2 regions of the Kitasatospora sp. NPDC056327 genome follow, and region 2 is predicted to be linked to the other one. Evidence: riboswitches for the same ligand, from Rfam matches in the RefSeq annotation. Region 2 holds a riboswitch; the other holds the start of a gene.
The links. Region 2 has a riboswitch for S-adenosylmethionine ahead of ACFCX4_RS04010 (aminotransferase class V-fold PLP-dependent enzyme). Riboswitches for the same ligand answer to the same signal wherever they lie in the genome.
Positions count from the first base shown of each region.

Region 1: it holds a riboswitch for S-adenosylmethionine, as region 2 does, so the genes downstream of both, thrC (threonine synthase) here and ACFCX4_RS04010 (aminotransferase class V-fold PLP-dependent enzyme) in region 2, are expected to answer to the same signal.

Region 1 is NZ_JBHJRC010000204.1:12,076-15,467, forward strand. Features, by position in the region: gene ACFCX4_RS25415 (trehalose-6-phosphate synthase) at 1-352, opposite strand, end outside; gene ACFCX4_RS25420 (glucosyl-3-phosphoglycerate synthase) at 414-1,421, opposite strand; SAM riboswitch class I at 1,595-1,727, shown strand; gene thrC (threonine synthase) at 1,745-3,025, shown strand; gene ACFCX4_RS25430 (ubiquitin-like small modifier protein 1) at 3,094-3,369, shown strand.
Region 2 is NZ_JBHJRC010000014.1:46,135-49,526, reverse strand. Features, by position in the region: gene trpD (anthranilate phosphoribosyltransferase) at 1-929, shown strand, start outside; SAM riboswitch class IV at 1,049-1,166, shown strand; gene ACFCX4_RS04010 (aminotransferase class V-fold PLP-dependent enzyme) at 1,220-2,629, shown strand; gene ACFCX4_RS04005 (Lrp/AsnC family transcriptional regulator) at 2,659-2,940, opposite strand; gene ACFCX4_RS04000 (rhomboid family intramembrane serine protease) at 2,937-3,392, opposite strand, start outside.

The sequences.
Region 1 (3,392 bases), on a different contig from region 2:
GGACGAACCAGAGGGTGGAGTTGGCGATGCCGTTGTAGGCGCGGGCGAAGGTCTCCGGGTCGATGTCGAGCATCCGGACGGCCTGCCCGCCGACGTCGTGGCCGGCCCGGTCGAGGCGGCCGTCGGGGGCCTCCCGGGCGGCCCGGCGGTCGGCGTCGGAGAGGGCGGCGCAGACCCAGACGGCGTCCGGGTCGTCGATCGCGGAGAGGCCGGAGACCAGGCCGCCGCCGCCTCTGCGGAGGGTCAGCGTCCCGTCCTCCGCGGTGCCGAAGGACACCGGCCCCCGGTTGGACGCCACCAGCACGGGGGCGGTGCCGGTCGGATTCGAACGCTCGGTCGTGTCAAGGCCCATGGTTGGTTGGTTGCCGGGGGTCCGGGGTGGCAAACCCGTCGGACCGGTCGGGCGTGCGGCCCTACCGCCGGGTGGCGTACTCGGGAACGGTGTGCATCGGGGGGCGCTCGGTGGCGGTGACCGGGTGGGTGTGGGCCGTGAAGGCACGGGTCCGCGGGTCACGGGTGAACTGGGTGAGCAGCGGGTGGACCAGGTCGGCGGCGGCCTTGAGCCGGTGGGCGCGGTCGAGCCGCTCCAGCGCGGTGCGGTAGATGGTGGCGGCCATCCGGCCGAGCGCCTGGCCGTCCTGGTGCCGGTGGTGGCGGACGCCGACGTCCACCTGGGCGAGCGCGTCCAGCCCGGCCGTCTCCAGGGCGTCCACCAACAGACCGAGCTCGACCCCGTAGCCGGTGGGGAAGGGCAGTCGTTCGAGCAGCGAGCGCCGGGCCGCGTACTCACCGCCGAGCGGCTGGACGAAACCGGCGAGTTCCGGCCAGTGCAGGTTGAGCAGCGGGCGGGCGACGAGTTCGGTGACCCGGCCGCCGCCGGCCGGCACCACCGCGCCGTCCGTCTCCAGCGGGCGGTCGTACATCGCCTTGACCAGCTGGATGCCGGGCTCGGTGAGCAGCGGGCCGAGGATGCCGGAGACCAGTGCGGGGTCGAACTCGCGCAGGTCGGCGTCGACGAAGCAGACGATCTCGCCGCGGGTGACCAGCAGCGAGCGCCAGAGCACCTCGCCCTTGCCGGGGGCGGCGGGCAGCCGGGGGAGGATCTCGTCCCGGTGGACGACGGTGGCGCCGGCCTCGGCCGCGACCGCGGCGGTGCCGTCCGCGGAGCCGGAGTCGACCACCACCAGCTCGTCGACCAGCGGCAGCCGCTCCATCAGCTCGCGCCGGATGATCCGGACGATCTCGCCGACGGTGGCCTCCTCGTCCAGGGCGGGGAGCACGACGCTGACCGTGCCGGCCGGGCCGAGCGCGCGCTTGGCCGCCGGCAGCGTGTGCACCGGGCGGTCGGCCGCGCTCCACGAGCGCCGGCGCAGCCAGGACGCCGTCTCGGGGAGGAGCTCGGAGGTCGGTTCGGCGGGCACGGTGCTCTCCTCGGCGGGGTCGGGTGCGGGGCGGGGTACGGAGCCGGATGGGACGGGGCATCTCGCGTGGCGGACGGTGCCGTTCGAGGTTGACGCCTTCGGATACAGTCTTCGTACAGCGGTCGCACCTTCGCACGCCGGGGTCGCCGCTGAGCAGGACCACAACTTCACAGAGCTCATCCAGAGGGACTGAGGGAACGGCCCGTCGACGTCCCGGCAACCTTCTCGCGCGGCCGGCCCACGGGCCCCGGCGGGACAGGTGCCAATTCCGGCCCGTACGCGACCGCGTCACGGGGAAGATGAGGAGAGAGGCCTCCGCCATCATGGCCATTGACACCGCCGCACCCGACACCGTCGACCTCGGCCCCGCCACCCAGCTGTCCTGTCGCGAGTGCGGTACCCGGTTCCCGCTCGGTCCCAGCTTCGCCTGCCTGGAGTGCTTCGGCCCGCTGGAGATCGCCTACGACTTCGGCAGCGAGGGCGCGGAGGAGCTGCGCAAGCGGATCGAGGCCGGTCCGGCGTCGATCTGGCGCTACGCCCCGCTGCTGCCGGTGCCCGCGGACGTCGCGTCCAAGCCGAACCTCAACCCGGGCTGGACCCCGCTGGTGAAGGCCGACAACCTGGGCCGCGAGCTCGGTTTCACCGCCCAGCTGCACGTCAAGGACGACTCCGGCAACCCGACCCACTCCTTCAAGGACCGCGTGGTGGCCTGCGCCATCGAGGCGGCCCGCGCGTTCGGCTACACCACGCTGTCCTGCTCCTCGACCGGCAACCTGGCCGGCGCGGTGGGCGCGGCGGCGGCCCGGGCGGGCTTCCGGTCCTGCGTGTTCATCCCGCACGACCTGGAGCAGGGCAAGGTCGTCATGGCCGGTGTCTACGGCGGCGAGCTGATCGGCATCGAGGGCAACTACGACGACGTGAACCGCTTCTGCTCGGAGCTGATCGGCGATCCGGCCGGCGAGGGCTGGGGCTTCGTCAACGTCAACCTGCGGCCCTACTACGGCGAGGGCTCCAAGACGCTCGCCTTCGAGATCTGCGAGCAGCTCGGCTGGCGGCTGCCGGAGCAGATCGTGATCCCGATCGCCTCGGGCTCGCAGCTCACCAAGATCGACAAGGGTCTGCAGGAGCTCATCCGGCTCGGCCTGGTCGAGGACCGGCCGTACCGGATCTTCGGCGCCCAGGCGGCGGGCTGCTCGCCGGTCTCGGCGGCGTTCAAGGCCGGCCACGACGTGATCCGGCCGGTCAAGCCGGACACCATCGCCAAGTCGCTGGCGATCGGAAACCCGGCCGACGGCCCGTACGTGCTGGACATCGCCCGGCGCACCGGCGGCGCGGTGGAGGACGTGACGGACGAGGAGGTCGTGGCCGCGATCCGGCTGCTGGCCCGGACCGAGGGCATCTTCGCGGAGACTGCGGGCGGCGTCACGGTCGGCGTGCTCAAGAAGCTGGTCGAGACCGGGCAGCTGGACCCGTCGAAGGAGACCGTCGCGATCAACACCGGTGACGGCCTCAAGACGCTGGACGCTGTTTCGGAGGCCGGGATGACCGCCGTCATCCGGCCGACCCTGGACTCCTTCCGGGACGCCGGTCTGGCGACCGCCTGATCCCGTCCGGCCCCCCCGCCCCACCAGCCCCGCCCGTCCGCCCAGCCCCCGAAACGAGGAGACCCCCCATGAGCGCCAACGTCCGAATCCCGACCATCCTGCGCACCTACACCGGCGGCGTCGCCGAGGTCCCCGCCGAGGGCGCGACCCTGGGCGAGGTCATCGCGGACCTGGAGAAGAACCACACCGGGATCGCCGCGCGGATCCTGGACGACACCGGCAAGCTGCGCCGTTTCGTCAACGTCTACGTGAACGACGACGACGTGCGCTTCGCGGAGGGTCTGGCGACGGAGATCAAGGACGGCGCGAACGTCTCGATCATCCCGGCGGTCGCCGGCGGCTGAGTTTCCCGGACGCCCGTTCCCCC
Region 2 (3,392 bases):
CCTCCCCGGTGCAGATCGCCGGGTTCATGGTCGCACTGCGGGCCAAGGGCGAGACGGTCGACGAGATCTCCGGTCTGGTCGACTCGATGTACGCGCACGCCGAGCCGCTGGACATCCCCGGACCGGCGGTGGACATCGTCGGCACCGGCGGCGACCGGGCCAAGACGGTGAACATCTCGACCATGTCGGCGATCGTCGCCGCGGCGGCCGGCGCCAAGGTGGTCAAGCACGGCAACCGGGCCGCCTCCTCGTCCAGCGGCTCCTCGGACGTGCTGGAGAAGCTGGGCATCCGCCTGGACCTCCGGCCGCGCCGGGTCGCCGAGGTCGCCGAGGAGGTCGGGCTGACCTTCTGTTTCGCGGCGACCTTCCACCCCTCGATGCGGCACGCCGGTCCGGCCCGCAGCGAGCTCGGGGTGCCGACCGCCTTCAACATCCTCGGCCCGCTCACCAATCCGGCCCGGGTGACGGCGCACGCCGTGGGCTGCTTCGACACCCGGCTGGCCGGGCTGATCGCCGGCGTGCTGGCGCGGCGCGGTGCGAGCGCGCTGGTCTTCCGGGGCGACGACGGCCTGGACGAGCTGACCATCACCACGACCTCGCGGGTCTGGGTGGTGCGGGACGGCGCCGTCACCGAGACCTCCTTCGACCCGCGCGAGGTCGGCATCGAGCCGGTCGGGATCGAGACGCTGCGCGGCGGCGACCCGGCGTACAACGCGGAGGTCGCGCGCCGGATGCTGGCCGGGGAGCACGGGCCGGTCCGGGACGCGGTGCTGCTGAACTCGGCCGCCGCGCTGGTGGCCCTGGATCCGACCGGCGCGCCGCTCGCCGAGCAGCTCGCGGCGGCCATGCGGCGCACGGCCGCGGCCGTGGACTCGGGTGCGGCGCGCGATCTGCTGAAGCACTGGTCGGAGGCCACCGCACGGGTGTGACACGGGAGTCGGGGGCCCGTCGGGAGTTGTCCCGGCGGGCCCTTCCGGATGTCGGGAGGCTGTCCGGGATGTGGACACCCGTTTGACCACGGGACGGACGCGACCTAGAGTCTTCGCCAGGTCATGAGCGACAGCGTCAAGCCCCAGCTGGCTGTCCGGCAACCCTCCGTCCGTGGCGGGGTGCCCTGGGTGAGGACCGGGTCACACGGCAATCCGTCCGTGTGGCAAGCGCGGACGCCGGACTGCACGCACTCCCGGGGTCCCTCGACCCGTAGAAGGAGTGCATCCCCATGTCCCTCTCCGCCCAGTCCTCGACCGCCGCCGTTCGTCCGGCCCGCTCCGGGCAGTCCGCCCCGGGCGCCCCGCTCGCCGTCCTCGGCCACGACGTCGAGGTCCCGCTCGCCAACGGCGAGAAGGTCGGCTACGCGGCCCTGGACTACGCAGCCAGCTCCCCGGCGCTGCAGCGGGTCTGGGACGACGTCGCCGCCTACGCCCCCTACTACGGCAGCGTGCACCGCGGCGCCGGCTACCTGTCGCAGCTCTCCACCGACCTGTTCGAGCAGAGCCGCCGCACCGTCGCCGAGTTCCTGGACCTGCGCGAGGGCGACCAGGTGGTCTTCACCCGGGCCACCACCGACTCGCTGAACCTGCTGGCCGGCGCCGTCCCGGCCGGGACGCAGGTGTTCGCCTTCGAGACCGAGCACCACGCCTCGCTGCTGCCCTGGGCGCACGCCGGCCTGGTCGTCACCTACCTGCGCGCCCCTCGCTCGCACGCCGAGGCGGTCGCCGCCTTCGACGCCGCGCTGGCCGCGGCGCCCGAGGGCCCGAAGCTGCTCTGCGTCACCGGCGCCTCGAACGTCACCGGCGAGCTCTGGCCGGTCGCCGAGCTGACCCGGACCGCCCACCGGTACGGCGCCCGGGTGGTGCTGGACGCCGCGCAGCTGGCCCCGCACCACCGGGTCTCGGTGCGCGAGCTGGACGTCGACTGGATCGCCTTCTCCGGGCACAAGCTGTACGCGCCGTTCGGCGCCGGGGTGCTGGCCGGCCGGGCCGACTGGCTGGACGAGGCCGACCCGTACCTGGCCGGCGGCGGTGCCACCCGCACGGTGGCCCGGGAGACCGACGGCTCGGTGGCCGTCCAGTGGCACACCGGCCCGGCCCGGCACGAGGCCGGCTCGCCCAACGTCATCGGTGTCTACGCGATCGCCTCGGCCTGCAAGGCGCTCACCGAGGCCGGGTTCGACGGGCTGGAGACCCGTGAGCGGGCGCTGATCGCGCGGCTGAAGGCGGGGCTGGCGGAGGTTCCCGAGGTCCGGGTGCTCAACCTGTTCGGCGACGACTCGGACCGGGTGGGCGTGCTCTCCTTCGTCGTCCGGGGCTGGAACAGCTCGCACTTCTCCGCCGCGCTGTCCGCCGAGTACGGCATCGGCGTCCGCGACGGCCTGTTCTGTGCCCACCCGCTGGTGCGGACCCTGCTCGGCGACGAGGAGGCCGCGCCGTCGGAGTGCGGCGCGCCGGAGCCGTCGCTGCCGGGCGAGCGCAGCCTCAACGCGATCCGGGTGAGCTTCGGTGCCGGCACCCCGGACGAGCACGTGGACCGGTTCCTGACCGCCGTCCGCGAGCTGGTCACGGACGGCGCGGCCTGGACCTACCGCAACGAGGGCGGCCGCTGCGTCGCGGACACCCGCCGCGAGGGCTGAGGGCCGCCGGTCCGTCCGGGCGGGTCCGTCTACTCGTCGAGGCCGATCGAGAAGGCGGCCTCCAGGTCGTGCTGGGAGTAGGTGCGGAAGGCGATCTGGGTCTCGGTGTGCGCCACGCCCGGGATCCTGTTGAGCCGGCCGGGGATCACCTCGGCGAGGTCGTCGTGCCGCCGCACCCGCACCATCGCCACCAGGTCGTAGCCGCCGGTCACCGAGTAGACCTCGCTGACGCCATCGATGGCGGCGATCGCCTCGGCGATCTCCGGGATGCGGTCGACGCTGGTCTTGATCAGGACGATGGCGGTGATCACGGTGGCGTACTCCTTTGTGAGGTGTCGCCAGCGTATCGGGCGTCGTGGGCACCGTCGCGGGGGCGGGTCCCGCGGGGTCGGCGCTCGGTGAGGGTGGCGTGCAGGAAGCCGGCCGCGAAGCCGATCACGTGCACCAGGTACGCGACGCCGGGCCCGGCGGAGTGGACCGACCACCACTGGAGGGCGAACCAGAGCCCCAGCACCAGCCAGGACGGGAAGCGCAGCGGCAGGAAGAGCAGCAGCGGGACGAGCACGGTGACCCGGGCGCGCGGATGCAGGCGCAGATAGGCGCCGAGGACGGCGGAGATCGCGCCGGAGGCGCCGATCAGCACCGTGGTCGCGTCCGGCGAGCGGGCCTCGGCCAGCGCGAAGCCGTAGGTCGTCAGCGCGCCCGCGGCCAGGTAGAAGAGGAGGAACCGGGAGCGGCCCATGCGCTGCTCCACGGTGGGGCC